3 regions of the Saccharopolyspora gregorii genome follow, and region 1 is predicted to be linked to each of the others. Evidence: riboswitches for the same ligand, from Rfam matches in the RefSeq annotation. Region 1 holds a riboswitch; each other region holds the start of a gene.

The links. Region 1 has a riboswitch for thiamine pyrophosphate ahead of H1226_RS24495 (thiamine ABC transporter substrate-binding protein). Riboswitches for the same ligand answer to the same signal wherever they lie in the genome.
Region 2: linked by a shared signal. The riboswitch ahead of thiO (glycine oxidase ThiO) and the one ahead of H1226_RS24495 (thiamine ABC transporter substrate-binding protein) in region 1 are both predicted to bind thiamine pyrophosphate.
Region 3: linked by a shared signal. The riboswitch ahead of thiD (bifunctional hydroxymethylpyrimidine kinase/phosphomethylpyrimidine kinase) and the one ahead of H1226_RS24495 (thiamine ABC transporter substrate-binding protein) in region 1 are both predicted to bind thiamine pyrophosphate.

The regions. Positions count from the first base shown of each region.
Region 1 covers NZ_CP059556.1:5,599,972-5,607,156, reverse strand. The annotation lists gene ychF (redox-regulated ATPase YchF) at 1-496, shown strand, start outside; gene H1226_RS24520 (acetyltransferase) at 598-1,056, shown strand; gene H1226_RS24515 (MDR family NADP-dependent oxidoreductase) at 1,072-2,109, opposite strand; gene H1226_RS24510 (AraC family transcriptional regulator) at 2,271-3,209, opposite strand; gene H1226_RS24505 (FAD-dependent oxidoreductase) at 3,704-4,672, shown strand; gene H1226_RS24500 (4a-hydroxytetrahydrobiopterin dehydratase) at 4,678-4,971, opposite strand; TPP riboswitch at 5,042-5,152, shown strand; gene H1226_RS24495 (thiamine ABC transporter substrate-binding protein) at 5,199-6,245, shown strand; gene H1226_RS24490 (ABC transporter permease) at 6,242-7,185, shown strand, end outside.
Region 2 covers NZ_CP059556.1:436,282-443,466, forward strand. The annotation lists gene H1226_RS01975 (hypothetical protein) at 1-403, shown strand, start outside; gene H1226_RS01980 (S1 family peptidase) at 577-1,698, shown strand; gene thiE (thiamine phosphate synthase) at 1,996-2,670, opposite strand; TPP riboswitch at 2,734-2,839, shown strand; gene thiO (glycine oxidase ThiO) at 2,829-3,944, shown strand; gene thiS (sulfur carrier protein ThiS) at 3,932-4,132, shown strand; gene thiG (thiazole synthase) at 4,134-4,895, shown strand; gene H1226_RS02005 (FUSC family protein) at 5,003-6,970, opposite strand.
Region 3 covers NZ_CP059556.1:5,246,580-5,253,764, forward strand. The annotation lists gene H1226_RS22755 (DivIVA domain-containing protein) at 1-406, shown strand, start outside; gene H1226_RS22760 (hypothetical protein) at 421-834, shown strand; gene H1226_RS22765 (polysaccharide pyruvyl transferase family protein) at 1,055-2,188, shown strand; gene H1226_RS22770 (hypothetical protein) at 2,214-2,423, opposite strand; gene H1226_RS22775 (TenA family protein) at 2,678-3,391, opposite strand; gene thiD (bifunctional hydroxymethylpyrimidine kinase/phosphomethylpyrimidine kinase) at 3,411-4,244, opposite strand; TPP riboswitch at 4,238-4,333, opposite strand; gene H1226_RS22785 (lipoyl domain-containing protein) at 4,366-4,638, opposite strand; gene H1226_RS22790 (hypothetical protein) at 4,908-5,177, shown strand; gene H1226_RS22795 (hypothetical protein) at 5,252-5,983, shown strand; gene H1226_RS22800 (hypothetical protein) at 6,035-6,424, opposite strand; gene H1226_RS22805 (hypothetical protein) at 6,589-6,804, shown strand; gene H1226_RS22810 (AMP-binding protein) at 6,876-7,185, shown strand, end outside.

The DNA.
Region 1 (7,185 bases):
CACCACCAAGCCGTTCCTGTACGTGTTCAACGCCGACGAAGGCGTGCTCTCCGACGAGGCCCGCAAGCAGGAGCTGCGCGACCTGGTCGCCCCCGGCGACGCCGTGTTCCTCGACGCCAAGGTCGAGTCCGAGCTGATCGAGCTCGACGAGGAATCGGCCCGCGAACTGCTGGAATCGGTCGGCCAGCCGGAGCCGGGCCTGCACGCCCTGGCCCGCGCCGGGTTCCACACCCTCGGCCTGCAGACCTACCTGACGGCGGGCCCGAAGGAGGCGCGCGCCTGGACCATCCCGCAGGGCGCGACCGCCCCGCAGGCCGCGGGCGTGATCCACACCGACTTCGAGCGCGGCTTCATCAAGGCCGAGATCGTGTCCTTCGCCGACCTGATCGAGGCCGGTTCGATGAACACCGCGCGCTCCGGCGGCAAGGTCCGCATGGAGGGCAAGGACTACATCATGGCCGACGGAGACGTCGTCGAGTTCCGCTTCAACGTGTGATCGGCGGCGTTACCGCTGGTCAGGGGGCACGATGATCTTCGTGCTTCCGCCGCGGGTGGCGGAGGTGCGGCGAGTCGTTCCGCCGCGCCGCGCGGTCCGACGTGGCTGAGCCGACGATCCGCGAGTCGACCGGGGCCGACGAGTTCCCGGTGCTCGTGCGGATCTGGCGCAGCGCCGTCGACGCCACCCACGACTTCCTCGATCCGCGGGATCGCGCCGAGATCGAGGAACGCCTGCCCGTCGAGCACTTCCCGCAGGTGCGGCTCGGCGTTGCCGAACTCGGCGGTGCGCCGGTCGGTTTCGCGGGCACGTCCGGGCCGAGCCTGGAGATGCTGTTCGTCGACGCGGCGCACCGCGGGCGAGGAGTGGGCCGAGCCCTCCTCGCGCACGCGGTGGCCGAGCTCGGGGTGACGTCCGTGGACGTCAACGAGCAGAACGAGCAGGCCGTCGGGTTCTACCTCCGGCACGGGTTCACCGTCACCGGGCGCAGCGAGCTCGACGACGCGGGGCGGCCGTACCCGCTGCTGCGGATGTCCCGCCGCGAGCCGCCCAGGACGTAGCCGGTCGGGCGGCGCTCAGGTGAGGATCGGCGCGACCCGCACGATCACCTTGCCCCGGCTGTCGCCGCGGAAGATCCGGTCCAGCGCGACCGGGGCGTTCTCCAAGCCGTTCACCAGGTCCCGGCTGTGGCGGAGCCTGCCGTCGGCCACCCGCGCGGCCAGCTCGGCGGTGATCTCGGCGAAGCGGTCGGCATGATCGGTGACCAGGAAACCGCGGGCGGTGGCGCGCTGCTCGACCAGCTCCACCAGGTTCCGCAGGCCGTGGCGCTGTGCCGGGTCGGCGCTGTAGTCGGCGATCATGCCGCACATCGCGAGGCGCGCCCCGGTGTTGATCCTGCTCAGCACGTGGTCGAGGATCTCGCCGCCCGCGTTCTCCACGTCCGCGTCGATCCCGTCGGGAGTGGCCGCGTCGAGCAGTTCGCGCCACCGCGGATCGTGCCGGTCGACGCAGGCGTCGAAGCCGAGCTCGTCGACGACGTAGCGGCACTTGTCCGGCCCGCCCGCCACGCCGACCACCCGCGCCCCGCGCTCGCGCGCCAGCTGGCCGGCGACCGAGCCGACCGCACCCGCCGCCGCCGACACCACCACCGTCGCGCCCGGCTCCGGCGCCGCGATCTCCACGGCCAGCCACGCGGTGATGCCGGTGAGCCCGAAGACGCCCAGCAGGTCCTCCGGGGACGCGGGCAGCGGGTCGGGCAGCACGGTGAACGGCTCGACCAGCGCGGCATCGTCGGCGACCTGGTAGTCCTGCCAACCCGTCCAGCCCAGCACGTGCGCGCCGACCGGCAGGTCCGCTCGCCGCGAGGCGACCACCCGGCCCACGCCGAGGCCGCGCACCACCGCTCCCACCTCCACCGGCGGGAGTTCACTGCGGAAGTCGCTCAGGAACACGCGGCTCGACGGGTCGACGGAGAGCACCAGGGTGCGGACCAGCGCCTGCCCGTCGGCCAACTCCGGTGTTCGCTCCGCGACGAGCTCCAGTTCGGGTGCGTCCGCCACGCCCGCGGGCCGCCTGCGCAACCGGAACGCCCGGTTCTGCTGGATCACTGCCATCGCCCTCTCCTCGGTCCGACCCGCCGCCGGGTCGCCTCGCCCCGCTGATCCGGGGCGCACGTCCCGCTGTTCGGGACGTCGAGGCGAGTCTCGGTTCGGCGCGGGCCGACGCGCCGCGTACCTGCGCGCCATCGGGGAGTACCGGGCGGCCGTCCGCTCGATCACGACTGGTGGCCGCGGCGGTACTCGTGCGGGGAGACGCCGTGCACGGCGCGGAACCGCCGGTTCAGGTGGCTCGTGTCGAAGAAGCCCCAGCGCCGCGCCAGGGCGGCGATCGTCACGTCGCCGGTCAGCAGTTCTTCGCGCACCCGGGCTATCCGCTTGGCGCGCAGCACGCCCGAGAAGGTCTCGCCCACCTCCGCGAACAGCCGACCGAGGGTGCGCACCGAGATGTTGTGCGCGGCCGCCACCTCCTCGGCGGACAGGCCGCTGCTGCCCAGCCGCTCGTCCAGGTAGCGCTCCACCGCGGCTCGCCGGGCGGGCAGCAGCGCCAGCGGATCGAGCGGCGTCCCCGGGTGCAGCGCGCCCCAGACCAGTTCGAGCAGCGCGTTGCGCGCCGCCACCGCAGACCCTGCGGGCAGCTCGGGCAGCACCGGATGGAGCGCGTCGAGGTAGCCGCGCAGCAGCCGCACCCCGGGAACCCGGCCGCCCGCCGGTTCGCCGACGCGCAGCGGACAGCCCACGTCGTCGAGGATCCCGCGCGGCACGACGAGGCTGCGCGCGGTCAACGGGCGGTCCGCGCTGCACCGCGCCGGGCGGCGACTGTCCCACACCAGCACGTCCCCGGGGACCAGCGACCACTCCGCACCGCCCTGCTCGAAGCGGACACCCCCGGCGTCGACGAGCAGCACGACGACGAAGTCGCCGTCGGTCCCGGCGAGCTGGCGGGCACCGCGCACCCCGCTGAACGGCGCGGTCGCGCACTCGACCAGCGCTAGGTCGTCGATCCGGTGGCGGTGCAGCGAGGCGCGGAACCCGTCCGCGGGTGGCGGTATCCGCACCGACCAGGGCAGGTCGGCGGTCGCCAGCGCGAACTCCGCTTCGACGGGGCTCGCGCGGCGGGGCCCCTCGACCGGCAGCGGATCCGGACGGTTCGACATCGCATCACACCGTTCGAGAGCGGCACGGCGCCGCGGAGAGCGAGCAGGTTCGACCGGAGGAACACCGCCACCGCGCCGAATAGTTCCGGTCGACCGGTGCGCATCGGGACCGGTGCCGGATCGCGATGATTGCCGATCGGCTGACCCTCGATCGAGGACGAACGGCGGGGCGACCGCGATTCCGGCGCCCGCCACCGCACCGACCCGGGCACGTCCGAGTGAAAGCGCTGCGGGGTCGGTAGCGCAGCGCGGCCCGCCGCGAACTGCGGGCGGCGCACCCCGGAACAGCTGAGTCGCACGCCGTGACCAGGCGATTTACGTTGTGCGCATGCAGCACATCACCCTGATCTGCGGAGACTGCAACGGCAAGGGGTGCAGCAACTGCGGCGGCACCGGCACGATCACCATCGTCGAGGACTAGGACCGCGCCGAGCGGCCGCGAAACCCGCCCCGAGCAGGCCGTGCGCGGCGGGCAGCGCTGCTAGCGTGCCGAAATGGCCGCCAACGGGACCGTCCTGGTCATCGGAGCCGGGGTGATCGGGCTCAGCACCGCCGTGATCCTCGCCGAATCCGGCGTGCCGGTGCGCGTGCGCACCGACGAGCCACCCGCCGACACCACCTCCGCCGTCGCCGGCGCGATCTGGGGGCCGGCGCTGCTGCAACCTGCCGACCGGGTGCGCCGGTGGGTCGCCGACACCTACCGCGCGCTGGTCGAACTGGCCGCCGACGACACCAGCGGAGTGCACCTCGCCACCGGGCGGATGGCCGCCCGCGTCGACCTCGGCGACCAGCTGCCGCCCGAAGCGCTGCTGCTGCCCGACCTGCGCCGCTGCACCCCGGACGAGCTGCCCGCCGGGTTCCGCAGCGGCTACCGGGCGACGCTCCCGCTGATCGACATGCCGCGCTACCTCGAACACCTCACCGGGAGACTGCTCGCCGCCGGCGGCGAACTGCTGATCAGCCCGGTGTCCTCGCTGGCCGACGCCGCGGCCGAAGCGGACCGCATCGTCAACTGCACCGGGGTCGGCGCGCACGAGCTCGTCGGCGACCCCGGCGTGCGGCCCGTGCGGGGGCAGCACGTCCTCGTCCGCAACCCCGGCATCAGCGAGTACTTCGTCGAAGTCGGCGCCGGACCCGAGTTCACCTCGTACGTCCCGCACGGCGACCGAGTCGTGCTCGGCGGCGTCGCGGGCGAGCACGACTGGTCCCGCGCACCCGACCGCGACGACAGCGCCGCCGTGCTGCGCCGCTGCGCGCAGGTCGAACCGCTGCTCGCCGGCGCCGAAGTCCTCGGCGAGACCGTCGGACTGCGCCCCGGGCGCGACGCCGTGCGGCTGGAAACCGAACGGTTCGGCGGCGCCACCGTCGTGCACGACTACGGGCACTCCGGCTGCGGGGTGTCGCTGTCCTGGGGCTGCGCCGCCGAAGCCGCCGGGCTCGTCCTCGGCCGACCGGTGCGCTGACCGGCTCACGCCAACGCGTCGACCACCCCGTCGATCTCCTCCGCCAGCGTGAAGTCCTTCGCGGTGAGGCCACCCGCCGAATGCGTCGAGAGGGCGAACACGACGGTGCGCCAGCGGATGTCCAGATCCGGGTGGTGGTTCTCGCTCTCCGCGATCTCCGCGACCCGGTTCACCGCCTGGATGGCCTGCGGGAAGCTCGCGAACTCCACGCTCCGCACGATCGTGGTGCCGTCCTGGGCCCACTCCGGCAGCCGGGACAGCGATTCGGCGACCTGGGTGTCGTTCAGCAGTTCGGTCATGCCCACATGGTGGTCGTCGGACGGCCGGAACGCGACCGTCGACCCCCGGCTCGGTGGCGGCACGTAGACTGCCGGTCGCCACGGGAGTCCAGCGCGCTGGGCTGAGAGGAGGGGCGCATCCCCTCGACCGTCCGCACCTGAACCGGATCATGCCGGCGCAGGGAGGTGTCGCGATCAGCTCGAGTTCGCACGCGTGGCCGAGACCGGTGTGCTACTCGGGAGGACCGTTGAACCCCTTACTGCGCTGGGCCGCGGCACTCGCCGCCGCCGCGCTCACCACCGGATGTTCGCTCATCGGGAGCTCCGGCGAGGACACCGCGGCGCGCACCGTCACCCTCGTCGCGCACGACTCGTTCGTCGCCGACCCGGCGCTGCTCGCCGACTTCGAGAAGCGCAGCGGCATCCACCTGGAGATCCGCAACAGCGGTGACGCCGGAGAGCTGACCAACAAGCTGGCGCTGTCCAAGGCGGCACCGCTCGGCGACGTCGCCTACGGCGTGGACTCCACCTTCGCCTCCCGCGCGCTGCGCGCCGACGTGTTCGCCCCGTACCGGCCCGCCGCCGCCGACCGCGGACCGCAGCGCTACGCCCAGGACCAGCAGAACCGGCTCACCGCCGTCGACGTCGCCGACGTGTGCCTGAACATCGACACCGCCTGGTTCGCCGCGCACCGGCTGCCGGAGCCGACGACGCTGCGCGACCTCACCGATCCCCGCTACCGAGACCTGACCTCGATGCCGGACCCGACGACGTCCTCCCCTGGCTTGGCGTTCCTGCTCGGCACCATCGACGCCTTCGGCGAGCCCGGTTGGCAGGACTACTGGCGCGCCCTCGACGCCAACGGCGTGCGGCTGTCCTCCGGCTGGGAAGAGGCCTACAACCAGGACTTCTCCGGTTCCACCGGCCAGGGGCCGCGACCGATCGTGCTGTCCTACGCGTCCTCGCCCGCCGCCGAGGTCGACGAGAACGGTGCGCCGCGCACCAAGGCCCTGCTCGACACCTGCTACCGGCAGGTCGAGTACGCGGGCGTGCTCACCGGCGCGAAGGACCCGCAGGCGGCGCGGGAAGTGGTGGACTTCCTGCTCTCGTCCGAGTTCCAAGGTCAGGTCGCCGACCAGATGTACGTGTACCCCGCGGTCGACGGGGTGCCGCTGCCCGAAGGCTGGGCGGCCAGCGCGCCGCTGCCGCCGCGGCCCGCGGAACTGCCCGCCGACGAGGTGGAGAACAACCGGGACCGGTGGGTCGAGCAGTGGCGGACGCTGGTCCGGGGATGACCGGCGAACTCCGCCGCCGGGTTGCGGTGGCGCTGGCCGCGGCGGTCGTCCTCGGCTTCCTCGGGGTCTTCTTCGCCTGGCCCGTCGCGGCGATCATCGGGCTGGGCGTGCGCGGCGACGTCGGAGCGGTGCTCGCCGAGCCGGCCACCTGGCGGCTCGTCGGCTTCACCCTCGGGCAGGCCGCCGCGTCCACCGCGGTCGCGCTGCTCTGCGGGCTGCCGCTCGCCTACGTGCTCGCCAGGCTCGTCCTGCCCGGTACAGGGCTGCTGCGGGTCGCGGTGACCGTGCCGTTCGTGCTGCCGACGATCGTCGTGGGCATGGCCTTCCGCGCGTTGTTCGGCGCCGACGGGGGAGTGCTGCCGATCGTGCTGGCCAACGCGTTCTTCAACGTCGCCGTCGTCGCGCGCACCGTCAGCGGGTTGTGGGGGCACCTGGACCGGCGGATGGAGGACGCCGCCCGATCGCTGGGAGCCGGGCGGCTGCGCACCTTCACCTCGGTGACGCTGCCCGCGTTGCTGCCCGCGCTCGGATCGGCGGCGGCCGTCGTGTTCCTGTTCAGCGCCACCAGCTTCGGGGTGGTGCTGGTGCTCGGCGGCGGTCGGCTGCGCACCCTGGAGACGGAGATCTACCTGCGCACCGTGCAGCTGCTGGACCTGCCCGGCGCCGCGGCGCTGTCCCTGCTGCAGCTGGTCGCCGTCGTCGCCGCCCTGCTCGTGGCCACCATCGCGCGCCGCCGCCGGGAGACCGCGCTGCGGCTGCGCGCGCCCGCGACCACCGCCCGGCCGCCGCAAGGCGCCGAGTGGTGGATCGTCGGGCTCGCCGGTGCGGTGCTGTGCGGGCTGCTCGCGCCGATCGCCTCCCTGCTGGTGCGGTCGGTGTCCACCAGGGACGGGTGGGGCCTCGCGGGCTACCGCGCGCTGCTGGGCACCGGGCAGCCCGG
Region 2 (7,185 bases), 1.2 Mb from region 1:
CGGCCTCGGCATGCTCCTGATCACCGGGTTCGAAGGGCTGCTCGGCAAGCCGCTCTCCGGCGGCGACGGCGGCACCACGATCAGCGAGGTCTTCACGCCCGCGGCCAACCGGGACACCGGCGACCCCGCGCCGCAGGAGACCGGATCCGCGGAACCGACCTCCTCGCAGCAGCAGGAGAGCAGCTCCGAATCCGCGGAGCGGACCTCCGGCGAGCCCACCTCCGGCGAACCGACCGAGACCACCGAGACCGGGCGGAGCGAGGCCACCGAACCGACCCGCGAGACCGGCGCCTCCGAAGCCCCGCAGCCCACCGGCGAGCAGGGGCCCGAGTCCGGTCCCACCGGCGAGCGGGGTTCCGCGGGCGGCGAATCCGCAATGCAGGAGCAGCCCGACTCTCCGTGATCGGAGAGCAGCGAATGGTGACGATTCCCGGTTATCCGGCCGGAATGCCGGATAACCGGGAATTTTTGCGCGTCGATGCGTCGAAAGGTGGATGTGCCGGGCGGTGGTCCCCACCAATACTGGCTCCTCGTAGGGATCTTTGAGCCCCACCTCAAGGAGTAGGAGACCCACCTATGACGCGCAAGCTCGCGGCCAGAATGGCCGGGACGATCGTGCTGGCGGCCGGAACCGTCGCGGCCTTCACCATGCCCGCTTCGGCGACCGTCGCCCCCGCGCCGCTGGAGAAGGCAGCCACCCAGCTCGAAGCCATGCAGCGCGACTTCGGCCTCACCGCCGACCAGGCGCAGGCCCGGCTGCACAGCGAGGCCATCGCCAACACCGCGGACCGGACGCTGCGCGGCGTGCTCGCCGACGCGTTCGGCGGTTCGCGCTACGACGCCGAGCTGGGCAAGCTCGTCGTCGGCACCACCGACGCGAACCTGGTCGACGAGATCCGCGCCGCGGGCGCCGAGCCGAAGCTGGTCGAGCACAGCACCGCGCAGCTGGCCGGCGTCGTCGACGGGCTCAACACCCGCCAGGCGCCGCAGGGCGTCACCGGCTGGTACCTGGACTCGGCCGCCAACTCGGTCGTGGTCACCGCCGCCGAGGGCGCGGGTGCCGCCGCGAACGAGTTCGTGCACGCCACCGGGGTCGACGCGCAGGCCGTGCGCGTCGTCGAATCCGCGGAGTCCCCGCGCATCCTCGCCGACGTGATCGGCGGCAACGCCTACACGATCGGCGGCAGCGCCCGCTGTTCCGTCGGCTTCTCGGTGGAGGGCGGCTTCGTCAGCGCCGGGCACTGCGGCAGCGAGGGCGACACCACCAGCACGCCGTCCGGCACCTTCGCGGGCTCCTCGTTCCCCGGGGACGACTACTCCTACGTGGAGGTCGCTTCCGGTGAGACCCCGCGCGGCCTGGTGAACGACTACGCGGGCGGCACCGTCGGCGTCGCCGGTTCGACCGAGGCCGCCGAGGGCGCCTCGATCTGCCGGTCCGGCTCCACCAGCGGCTGGCACTGCGGCACCGTCCAGGCCAAGAACCAGACGGTGAACTACGCCGAGGGCACCGTCACCGGGCTGACCCGCACCGACGCGTGCGCCGAGCCCGGCGACTCCGGCGGCTCGTGGCTGGCCGGTGACCAGGCGCAGGGCGTGACCTCCGGTGGTTCGGGCGACTGCACCAGCGGTGGCACGACCTACTTCCAGCCGGTCAACGAGATCCTGGACGCCTACGGCCTGACCCTGATCACGGAGTGATCGGGAGCCCGGTCACCGGGTGATGGCAGCCGGACGGGCTGCGTCTCAGCCCCACGAGACGCAGCCCGTCTCGTTTTAATTTTGCTACTTCTGCTGCGTAGCACGGGGGTGGCGGAACCTCAGCGGGATTCTCGCTGCGGGATCTTTTTCACCGGTGGCTCCGCCACAGGCGAAAAAGCTGTCCTCGCGAGAATCCCGCTGAGAACCCGCGGGTGGTCCCGTTGCGTGCTGGGTCTCCGCTCAGCGGCTTTGCCGCTGACAGGAAAGAGTCGCGACCCGGCCGGGCCGGGTCGGTGGTCAGGTGGGTAGTCCGGCCTTGAGGGATTCGGCGGCGGCGCGCGGATCGTCGGCCTCGGTGATGGCCCGGACCACCACGATCCGCTCCGCGCCCGCCGCGACCACCTCGGCGAGGTTGTCGTGGCCGACGCCGCCGATCGCGAACCACGGCCTGCCGTGCCCGCGGTGCTCCGCGGCGTGGCGCACCAGCTCGATGCCCGCCGCCTCCCGGCCCGGTTTCGTCGGCGTCGTCCACACCGGGCCGGTGCAGAAGTAGTCCACGCCCGGTTCGGTCGACGCCGCGTCCGCCTGCACCACGTCGTGCGTGGAACGCCCCAGCACCACCTCGTCGCCGACGATGCGCCGCGCCACGTCCACCGGCAGGTCGTCCTGCCCCAGGTGCAGCACGTCGGCCTTCGCGGCCAGCGCCACGTCCGCGCGGTCGTTCACCGCCAGCAGCGCGCCGTGCCGCACGCAGGCCTCCGCGAGCACCTCCAGCGCCGCCAGCTCCTGCCGCGCCTCCAGCGGCGCCCCGCCGGGCCCCTTGTCCCGCAGCTGGACGACGTCCACGCCGCCGGACAGCGCGGCGTCGGCGAACTCCGCCAGATCGCCCCGCTCCGCGCGCGCATCGGTGCAGAGGTACAACCGTGCGTCGGCGAGCCGCGTGCGGATGCCGTAACCGTCCAATCCGGGCATGCCCCCAGGGTAGTCCGCGGCCGGGCGGCGGCTGACCTCGCGCGGGCGGGTGAGTACGGTGGTGGTGGTTGGCACGGGAGCCCGGGATCCGGGCTGAGAGGGGGCGCAGGCCCCGACCGTCGAACCTGATCCGGGTCATGCCGGCGCAGGGAGCGCAGATGCAGCAGCAGTCGTCCGTCACCGTCGTCGGTGGCGGGGTCATCGGTCTCTCCGTCGCGTGGACGGCCGCGCGCGCGGGCCACCGCGTCGAAGTCGTCGATGCGGGGGAGCGGCGTGCGTCGTGGGTCGCGGGCGGGATGCTCGCCCCGGTCGCCGAGGCCGCGCCGGGGGAAGAGGAACTGCTGGAGCTCGGGTCCGAGTCGCTGCGCCGCTGGCCGTCGTTCGCCGCCGAGCTGGCCCGCGGGTCCGGGCTGCCGTCCGGGCTGCGCCGGGAGGGCACGCTGGTGGTCGGCGTGGACGGTGCCGACCGCGCCGAGCTGGACATGCTCGCCGACCACCTCGCCTCGCTGGGGCGCACCGTCACCCGGCTCGGCGGCCGGGAGGTGCGCCGCCTCGAACCCTCGCTGGGGCCCGCGGTGCGGCGCGGCCTGGAGGTGCCCGGCGATCTGGCGGTGGACAACCGGCTGGCGCTGGCCGCGCTGCGGGCCGCGGCGGAGGCGGCGGGCGTCCGGTTCCGCGCCGGGGCGGCGCGGTGGGTGCGGCCGGGCGAGGTGGAGCTCGCCGAGCGGACCCTGCGCTGCGACGTCGCGGTGATCGCCGCCGGTGCCCGCTCCGGCGAGCTGCACCCGGCGCTCACCGGCCGGATCCGCCCGGTCAAGGGCGAGGTGCTGCGGCTGCGGGCGCGCCCCACCGCGCTGCCCCCGCCCGCGCGCACCGTGCGCGGCCCGGTGCGCGGCAGGCAGGTCTACCTGGTCCCGCGCGACGACGGCGGGCTCGTCGTCGGCGCCACCCAGCACGACGCCGGGTTCGACGAGACCGTCACCGCCGGCGGCGTCCGCGACCTGCTGGCCGACGCGGAACGGGTGCTGCCGGGCATCGCCGAGTACGAGCTGCTCGAAGCCGTCGCCGGGCTGCGGCCCGGCACGCACGACAACCTGCCGGTGATCGGCGAACTGGAGCCGGGGGTGCTGGCCGCGACCGGCCACCACCGCAACGGGTTCCTGCTCGCGCCGATCACCGCGGACGCGGTGCTGGCAGAGCTGTCGGGCCGCGAACCACCGGTCGCCGGACCGGTTCCCGCAGGCGACGGAGGAGGTCGACCGTGCAAGTGGTGATCAACGGGGCGGAACGTCCCGTGCAGGTGGACGCGACGCTGGCGGCGGTGCTCGCCGAGTTCGGCGTGCCCGAGCGCGGCGTCGCCGTCGCCGTGGACGGGACCGTGGTGCCCAGGGCGAACTGGCAGGCGACGGAACTCCGCGACGGGGCGGCCGTCGAAGTGCTCACCGCGGTGCAAGGGGGCTGACGTGGACGACGCGCTGGTGATCGCGGGCCGGGAGTTCGGTTCCCGGCTGATCACGGGGACCGGAGGAGCGGCGAACCTGTCGGTGCTGGAGCGGGCGCTGCTGGCCTCCGGCACCGAGCTGACCACGGTGGCGATGCGCCGCGCCGACGCCGGGGGCCGCACCGGCGTGCTGGACCTGCTGCACCGGCTCGGCATCGAGGCGCTGCCGAACACCGCGGGCTGCCGCACGGCGGCGGAGGCGGTGCTCACCGCGCAGCTCGCCAGGGAGGCGCTGGGGACGAACTGGGTGAAGCTGGAGGTGGTGGCCGACGAGGACACGCTGCTGCCGGACCCGGTGGAGCTGCTGGACGCGGCCGAGCAGCTCGTCGACCAGGGCTTCGTGGTGCTGGCCTACACCAACGACGACCCGGTGCTGGCGACGCGGCTGGAGGACGTGGGCTGCGCGGCGGTGATGCCGCTGGGCTCGCCGATCGGCACCGGGCTGGGCATCCGGAACCCGCACAACATCGAGATGATCGTGTCCCGCGCGTCGGTGCCGGTCGTGCTCGACGCGGGCATCGGCACCGCCTCCGACGCGGCGCTGGCGATGGAGCTGGGGTGCGACGCGGTGCTGCTGGCCAGCGCCGTCACCCGGGCCCAGGACCCGGAGCGGATGGCCGCCGCGATGCGCGCCGCTGTCGAAGCGGGCCGCCTCGCCGCCGGGGCGGGGCGCATCCCGCAGCGCTTCTGGGCGCGAGCCTCCAGCCCCGGCCTGCCGAGCTGAACCGGCTGCCCGGCTGAACCGGCTGCCCGGCTGAACCGGGCCGCCCGGCTGAACCGGGCCGCCGGGCTGAACCGGCCCGCCAGAGCGGGCGGGCCGGCCCCCGGTGATCAGCGGATGCGGAGCCGTTCGGTTCGCACGAAGTTGATCGTGTAGCTCTTCCACGGCTCGTTGCCGAGGGTCTGGTCGATCGCCGAGCGCGCGTGCAGCGCGTTCTCCACCAGCGAGCTGGCCAGCAGTTCCGTCGCGGGCGCCCCGGCGGACTGGATGTCCGGGATCTTCGGGTTGCTCCGCCCGCTGAGCAGCTGGTCCACCGCCTTGAGCGCGGGCACCGCCACGGCGAGTTCGCCCTCGGGCCGGAACGCCAGCGTCGCCACGTCCTGGCGCAGCGCGTCCAGCGCGATCGCCGCGGCCCGCGTGGTCTGCGGGTCCTCGTCCGAGTCCGGTTCGTCCAGCAGCGCGGGCATGCCCAGCAGGTCCTGGGTGCGCCGCAGCGCCAGCACGTGCGCGGACTGCATGGCGGCGCGCACCTCGTGCCCCTGCCCGGCGGCCCGCACGCTGCGCAGCAGCTCGGACACCGACCACACGGTGGAGCGGATGGCCCCGCGCACGTCCGGCACCATGCTGCTGGGCAGCACGATGAAGCTGATGTAGCCGACGCCGAGCGCGATGGCCGCGCCGACGGCCGTGTTGGACGCGAAGCTGATCGCGATGTTCGCGAGCGGCCGGTCCAGCCGCATCGCCTGGTCGATCACGGTCACCGCGATCAGCGAGCTCAGCAGCACCTGGTAGTCGGTGCGCAGCCGCTCCACCCCGAGCAGCATGCCGACGACGATCACCGGCACCAGCAGGTACACCCCGGGCAGCAGGGTGATCAGCGCGGCCAGCACCACCACGCCGAGCACCGCGCCGCCGGTGCGCTCCAACGCGCCGTTCATGCTGTCCCGCGCCGCGGGCGCCAGCACCACGTACAGCGCCAGCAGCAGCGTGGACGCGGACGGGTCGTCCAGCAGCAGCACGATCACCATGCCGACGGCGACGGCCAGCGTGCAGCGCAGCGCGTGCCGGAACAGCGAGGACCGCAGCGACAGGTGCGCCTTGACGCCGCCGATGGCGCGCTGGCGGCGGCCACCGGGCGCGGGCGGGCTGGCCGCGACCTCGGTGCGCTGCACGACGGCGCCGCGGATCCGGTCGAGCCCTTCGTTCATGCCGCGCACCGCTTCGGGCAGGTCCTGCCTGCCACCCGCGGCGACGACGGCCTGCGCCGGGTCGACGCGGGCCATCGCGGGCAGCCCGGTGCAGGCGCGGGAGCGCACCGCGCGGGCGAGTTCGGCGGCGACCAGGTCCGCTTCGACGACGATGCGGTGCAGCCGTTCCGCTTCGATCCGGTCGGCCCGCTGGGCTTGGGCGAGCAGCGTTTCGCGGGCGGCGCGGAACCGGGCCGCCCCGGCGAGGACCTGCCCGAGCCAGGTGCTCGACCCGTCGGCGCGCCAGGCGCTCGCGGCGATCTCCAGCACGCCCGGCCCGGGTTCGAGCAGGGTCCGGGCCACGGCGTGCCGGGTGGCGCGGGTCGGATCGCCGATGCCGATGAGCACCCGCAGCACCAGGGCGAACACCGCACCCGCCCCGGTGGACAGGAACAGCATCCAGGCGGGTTCGCCGGATCCGATGCCGGTGGTGGTGGACACGAGGGTGGCCGCGGCGAAGGTCTGGCCGCTGACCCGGTACTGCTCGCCGAGGGCGGGCAGCATCCCGGAGCCGAACACGACGGCCGCCACCAGCAGCCCGGCCAGCACCGGGATCTCGCGGAGCAGCGGCCCCACCGCCACGACCAGCACCAGCGCCGGTCCGAACCAGGAGAACCGGTGCAGGTCGGAGCGCAGCGATTGCCCGCCCGCGGCGACCAGCGCGAACACGGCGGTGAGCCCGCCGATGAGCGCGGGGGTGCGCAGGTCCAGCAGCCAGCCGACGGCGGTGGCGACCACCGCGGTGACCAGCACCGCCATCGCGTACTGGCGTCGTCGGAGGTCGGGGGCGCCGGCCTCGGTGTTGAGCCCGGCGAGGAGCCGGTCCTTCATGGTCGTCCACCCGGGTGCTGCCACGGCGGCGCTTCGCTCCTGACGTTCTCGTTGCCTGTGCGGGACGGGCGCAGCGCGCGCGGCGCCGTCGCTCGGGAGCGCGGCGGGGGCTGCGAGCCTCACGATCTATGTCGACGTGACCCGCCTTGTGAGTTACCCGCGCGGGCGAAAATCACCCGATTCGGTATCTCAAGCCCGTTCGTGGCGTGTCCGCT
Region 3 (7,185 bases), 350 kb from region 1:
GTCGATCGTCACGGCCGCGCAGGAGGAGGCCGACGCGCTGCTCTCCCGCACCCGCTGGGAGTGCGGCAGGCGCGACGCCGAGACCGAGCAGCTGCGGCTCGACGTCCTGCAGGACCTGCACACCAAGCAGGCCCGGATGGAGGAGCTGCGCACCGCCGTCATGTCCTCGTTGGACAGCGTCGGCAGGCTCGTCGGCGCCTCCAGCAACGAGATCGCCGCGCAGGAGATCGACAACGTCATCGATGCCGAACTCGTCGGCGAACCGGCGCACCACGTGTGGTTGCCGGAGCCGCGCGGGGACACCCAGAGCTACCTGATCCCGCTGGAGTCCCCCTTCAACGGCGGTGCCGCGGAGCCCGCCGAGACCGCCGAAGCCGAACCGACCGAAGCCGTCCAGCGGAACTGATTCGGAGCGAGCACGTGGAGCTAGTCGTCTTGTCCTTCGCCGGAGGCGCCGTGGTGGCCGCACTGGTCTTCTGGCCGCTGCTGCGCCGGGTCCGCAAGCACGCGGACGGGCCGCCCACCGGCAGGCACGCGTTGCGCACCCACCGCAGCACCGCCCCGCCGACGGGAGCCCCCAGCACCGGGCCCGCGCCCACCGCGAAACCCGCCGCCGCCGAGGCGGACGCCGAACCCCACCCCATCCCCCGCCAGGAGACGGCGGCCGACCGCGCCGACGAGCCCGTCCCGGACCAGCCCGCGCACGGTGGCGAACTCGGCGTCACCGTCTCGACGTTGCCGACGGCGCTGTTCGCCGAGCAGTACGAGGCGAAGTTCCGCCGCACCCGCGACCGCATCGACCGGCTCCGCACCCAGCTCCACGACCACAACTGACCCGACGAGCAGCGGCGGCGACGCCTCGGTACCGACACCGAGCCGTCGCCGCCGCTTCTTCGTGCGCGCCACTCCCGGAGACCGCCGACCGGAGCAGGACCCGGCGGCCGAACGCGCCCCCGCGGCCGCCCCGGATGCCTCCGAACGGGACCCACCGCGCCGGGTTGTTAGGTTCGGCGCCTACCGCGCCCAGCCGCGAACCCGAACGGTGGAGAACCCAGTGTCGAGTCCCGCAACGCCCCCCACGCTGTACCTGGTCGCCACGACCGGGAACCCGAACTACGGCGACGAGCTGATCGCCGCGACCTGGCTGAAGTACCTGGCCAGAGTCGCCCCCGACAGCGAGGTGTGGCTCGACTGCCCCAACCCCGGCCCCAGCGAGGTGCTGCTCGGCCACCTGCACCCGCACGTCCGGTTCACCGACACGCTGTGGCGGCTGTGCTGGTCGGCGCCCTCCGACGAGCCGTGGGAGGTGGCGTCGTTCGTGCAGCACGCCATGATCAACCCGGGGTTGGCGCCGCACTGGCTGGCCGGGATCGAGCTCGCCGCGCGCGCCGACCTGGTGCACATCATCGGCGGCGGGTTCATCAACTCGATCTGGCCGCGGCACTACGGGCTGCTGGCGGGCGCGGTCGCCGCGGTGCGCCGCTCCGGCGGGCGGGCCGTGATGACCGGGCAGGGCCTGTGGCCGACGCCGGAGGAGGCGCGCCCGCTGGTGCGCAACCTCGCCTCGCAGTTCGAGCTGATCGACGTGCGCGACGAGCCGTCGGCCGAGCTGCTCGACTCCGCGGGCCAGCTCACCGCCACCGGCGACGACATGTTCTTCGGCATCGCCCCGGAGCTGTACCGCACCGACGACCTGCGGGACGTGATGATCTGCCTGCAGTCGGACCTGCTGGACGTCACGGTGCCCGCGCTGGCCGGGTTCCTGCTCGACACGCTGCGCGCCTGGGACGTGCGGCCCGAGCAGGTCGGTGTCATCGAAGGCATCCCGCGGGTGGACCGCGAGGTGTTCGCCCTCGTCGAGCACGACCTGCCCGGCGCCCGCTTCTACCCGTTCTCCGAGATCATGGACCACGGGCTGCCCGCCGCCGCCGGCCAGCGCTGGTTGTCGACCCGGTTCCACATGCACCTGATGGCCGCGGCCGCCGGGGCGCACGGCGTCGCCGTGTCGATCAACTCCGGGTACTACACGAACAAGCACCGGTCGCTGATCCAGCGCGGCTCCGGCTGGGGCCTCAGCGAGGGCCTCCAGGTGCCGCCGCAGCCGCGGGAAGGCGGCTACGAGCGGTCGACGCTGGACGCGTTGCAGGAGGCCAAGTCGAAGCTCGCCTGGTCCATCTACGGGGACTGAGCCGCCGGGCCGGGCAGCGGCGCGCTCAGGCCGCCGCCTGCCCGGTCTCGCAGGTGCCCTCGGCGCGGGGCCGCAGCACGTGGATGTCCGCGGACGATTTCTCAGGCTCCGTTTCCGCCTGGGCGGACTCGGCGTCCGCCCGGCGGTCGGCGATGTAGAAGGGGGCTGCGGCCAGCACCGGCACCAGCATCCCCGCCAGCATGATCAGAATTGAAGTCCCCGTACTCAAGGCCACCGAACCCCGCGCGGTGGGAGGCGGACCTCCCACGACCGAACACGCCGAACGAACGTGTCGTGAGCCTCATCGTCGTGGCTGAGGGTGTTCGTTAACACCGCCCGAAAGTGCTCCTGATCACGCTTCCCGCGAGCGCCCGCACCGCGGCTGACCACCCGCGTCACCGCCCCCGCCGCGCCGCAGGACACGTCGCGGAGGGTGATCGGGTCCGGGCATCCGCCGCAGCGCGGAAACCGTGCCGCCGCAACGACTTCTCACGCCGGGAGCCACTGCGCCGTCGGCCACCGCTCCAGGCGCCACGCGCCGTCCCAGAACATCCACTCGTACTCGGTGGCACGCGAGAACGCGGCCAGCATCCGCTCCCGCACCGGCTCGTCGGCGGCCGCGGCCGCCCGGTCGGTGAGCTCGCGGGCCGCCAGCACCGCTTCGGCGAACTCCTCGTCGGCGTAGGTCTCGATCCACCGCCGGTACGGGTGCGCCGACACGTCGCCGACGGCGGCGAGGATCTCGCTGCCCACGTGCTGGTACACCCAGAAGCACGGCAGCACCGCCGCCAGCAGCACCGGGTAGGGGTCGACCAGCGCGCTCGCCCGCAGGAACGAGGTGTAGGCGGTGCACGACGGCGAGGTCGCCACCCCCGCCAGGTCGTCCGCGGAGAGCCCGAACTCCTCGACGTAGCCCGCGTGCAACCGCCGCTCCTCCACCAGCGCGCCCCGCGCGGCCCCCGCGAGGAACGCCGCGTCCGCCGGATCCTCGGACCGGGTCGCGGCCGCCGACAGCGCCTGCGCGAACGCGATCAGGTAGCGGGCGTCCTGCACGATGTAGAACGCGAACCGCTCCCGGTCGAGGGTGCCGTCGGTGAGCGCCGCGTTGAACGGGTGCGCCACCACGGCCCGCTGCAGCTCGGCGGTGCGTTCCCAGGCGCGGGCGCAGAAACCGCCCGCGGGCGGATCGGGCAACCTGCTCATGACCTTCGTCCCTCCGATCTCACCACCAGCGGTGGAAGTGGTGCACGGGCCCGTGCCCGCGGCCCACGTCGAGGCGCTCCGCGGCCCGCAGCGCCCCGGTCAGGTAGTCCTTGCCGTCCCGCACGGCGGTCGCCCAGTCGGACCTGCGGGGGCGCAGCGCCGCGATCGCCGCGGACAGCGTGCAGCCGGTGCCGTGGTCGTTCGCGGTGTCGATCCGCTCGCTGCGCAGCCACCGCACCTCGCCGTCGCCGCGGAACAGGTCCGCGCTGGCGGGTTCCGCGCGCAGGTGCCCGCCCTTGAGCAGCACCTGCTTCGCGCCCAGGTCGGCGAGCCGCTGCGCCTGCGCGGCCATCTCGGCCGAGCCGGTGATCTCCGGTTCGCCCAGCAGGTCCGCCGCTTCCGGCAGGTTCGGGGTGATCAGGTCGACGCGCGGCAGCAGCTCGTCGCGCAGCACCGCGACCGCTTCGTCGGCGAGCAGCCGGTGGCCGCTCTTCGCGACCATCACCGGGTCCAGCACCACGTGCGGCGGGGCGTAGCGGTCCAGCACGGCGACGACCGCGCGGATCACCTCGGCGTTCGCCAGCATCCCGATCTTCACCGCGTCCACCCGGACGTCGTCGAGCAGCGTCGTGAGCTGGGCGGTGACGAACTCCGGCGGCACCTCGCGGACCTCGGCGACACCGGTGGTGGTCTGCGCGACCAGCGCGGTCACCGCGGACATGCCGTAGGCGCCGTTCGCGGAGAAGGCCTTCAGGTCCGCTTGGACGCCGGCTCCGCCGCTGGGATCGGTCCCCGCGATCGAGAGCACGTTCGGGACCCGGTCGGATCCGGGCAGGGCAGCACGAGTGGTCACGTCGGTGACGTCCCTCCGCTAGCACGAACTAGGTCAGGTTCGACGGGTCTGCTCTCAGCCCGGCCGTCCGGGCACCCCGCGTCACTGGCCCCAACCTAGCAACGGGCGTCAAGCCGCGGACTCACTCGACGAGGCCGATGATCGCGCCCGCGGTGAACCGCTCCCCCGCCCTGCCCTGCCGCCACAGCGTTCCGCTCGCCGGGGCGCGCACCGTGCGCGGGGCGCCGTCGGTCACGACCTCGGCCACCGGGGCTCCGCTGCGCACCCGGGCGCCGTCGGAGACCAGCCAGCGGGCGAGGGAACCGGGCTCCCGCGGATCGTCGTGCGGACGCGGGAAGTGCAGGTCCGTCACGGGGTGCGCCTCCGGGTTCCGCTCGCTCGACGCGCCCAGCATGAGCGGTGATCCTTCTCACCACAAGCGGGTTCCGGGCCCGGCGCCCTGGTTCGGGCGGCCCAGCACCGGGTCAGCGGCGGGTCGAGACCGCTCCGCCGAACAGCCGCTCTCACACGATCGGAGCAGCGCAGCCGCCGATCGCCCCCGCCACGCGAATGCAACGTGCGCGCTGATCGTTCCGTCTAGAGTTCGAGATCCGGCCAGTGGACCGAAGCCGGACGAACTGCGCGCCCGCGGGTCGTCCTGACAGGTATGGGGGTGGGACGGCAATGTTCCCCGATCAAGAGCACGTGTGGTGGATCGTCGGAGCGGGCAAGCGGGTCCGGCACGCGATCACGGTGCGCCCGGGCGCCAGACCGGCCGGTGATCCGGTGCAGACCCTGTGCGATGCGACGATCAAGCTCCCGCACGAGACGTGGCCCGCCACCAAGGAACCGTCGAGCCGCCGCATCACGGAGCGTTGCGCGGAGTGCGAGCAGGCGGTCGACGAACAGCTCGCGCGTGACGGCGATCTCGTAGTCACCACCTGGGACGCCTAGGGCGAGGGAAGTCACACCGCTCAGGGCTGATCGCCTAGTGAGGCGACCCTGCGTGGCGGATTAAAGTTGACGCAATGGACACCACTGCCGACGCCCCCCAGACCGCCCGTTCCCGCCGCTCCGCCCGGCCGGATCCGGCGGAGGTATGGGCTCCGCTGGCCGGTCTCGCCGACGCCGCAGCGCAGGGCGGGACGTCCGGAGCCGTCGCCATCACCCGCGGGTTCGACCGCAACAGCAGGCTGCGCGCCAAGGCGCTGCGCGACCTGCTGGAGGAGCGCGGGGTGGCGGCCATCGAGATCACCCCGGCCGTGGGCAGCGAGCGGCTGCTCGCGGACAGCGAGATCACGTCGGTGGTGAACCTGATCGGCGCCGGTTCCTGGCAGCCGTACCGGCTGGCCGCGAAGCTGCGCGCCCCGCTGCTGGCGGTGCGCGGCGACGAGGAGGCCGGGCAGGACTCGCGGGACGTCATCGGCGTCACCGCCGCCGAGGACCGGCGCGACGTCGCCCTCTCGCACGTGGCGGTGCGCCCGGAGACCGAGGGCCAGGGCAGCCTGATCGTCACCGCCGACGGCGAGCCGATCTCGGTGCCCGGCGGTTCCGCGGTGGTCACCCTGCGGGAGCAGCGGCTGGAGGTCCGGCTCGCGGGCCCGGACTTCGCCGAGCAGACCTTCACCGCCACCGAGGTGCGGGTGGAGACGGCTGACGCGCCGCACCGCCTGGTGCGCGACGAGCTGCCCATCGCCGACTTCGAGGGCGCGCTGACGTTCACCGCCGAGCCGGGCGCGCTGACGGTCCGCCCGGTCTGACCTGCCGCTTCCTCGCGCGGCCCCGGCGTCCGGGGCCGCGGGGAAGCGATGTCACAGCACCCGGTTCAGCAGCGCGACCAACGCCGCCAGCACCACGCCGACCAGCGCCAGTGCGAGCGGGGCGAGCGTGCCGGGGAACAGCGCGTTGGCGATCGTCCAGCCGAGCACGAACAGCGCCACCAGGCCCAGCAGCCCGATCATCGCGGTCATCAGCGGCCGGTGCCGCGGCAGCGCCCGCAGGTTCCCGCGGGCGACCGGCGTCATCCGCTGGAACGTGATCCACACCGGTAGCGCCACGAGCGCCACGACGAGCACGCCGAACAGCGAGTCGGCCCGGCTCGGCTCGTGCCCGAGGCCGAGCAGCAGGCCCAGCACGCCGACCGCGAGGACCAGCAGCACGCGGTGCAGGGTGCGCCACAGCATCCCGTCGTATCCAGCCATGATCGCAGTCTCCCAGCAGCGCTCACCCGGTGGTGGAACCCCGCGGGCACGGGCCGGTGGAATTCCAAGATTAATCAGGCGAACACCCGTCACGTCCGTGATCCTGAGTCGTCTTACCGGTGGAGGACGCACCGGACGAGCGTTCCCCCAGGGAGGGAGGCCACGTGGCTGACGACGAGAAGTGGCAGGTGAGCTGCCGCGATGTGGCGGGCAGGCGGCGGAACATGGCGGTGTACGTGAACCAGGGCAACGTCGTGGTCGTCGCTCCGCCCGGGGAGACGGCGGTGCTGGCACCATTGGAGGCGGGTCGCCTGCGGGCCGCGATCCGGGAGGCCGTGGTGGCCGCGGCGGCACCGGAACACACCATTTCGGACCGGTGAACCCTTCCCCCGCGTCGCCCCCCGAGGCATTATCTACCGATGAGTAGCTAAATCGGAGGAGACGCGTGGCGATGTGGCGACGGCCGGCGGGACGGACACGAGGCGAAGCGGCGAAGGCGGCCGTCCAGGCCGGGGCGGACCGGCTGGCCCCGACGCTGCAGACGCTGTGGCTGCTGATCAGGCAGGGCGTCGTCCGCCCGATGCGCCCGGACAAGCTGCTGCGCATCGTCTTCGCCTGGCGGCGCTGGGGCGTCACCCCCGCGCTCGGCTACGCCGTCGCCGCGATCCGGCATCCCGACCGGCCCGCCGTGATCGACGAGCGCGGCGCGCTGAGCTTCCTCGAACTGGAGCAGCGCACCACCCGCCTCGCCCGCGGGCTGC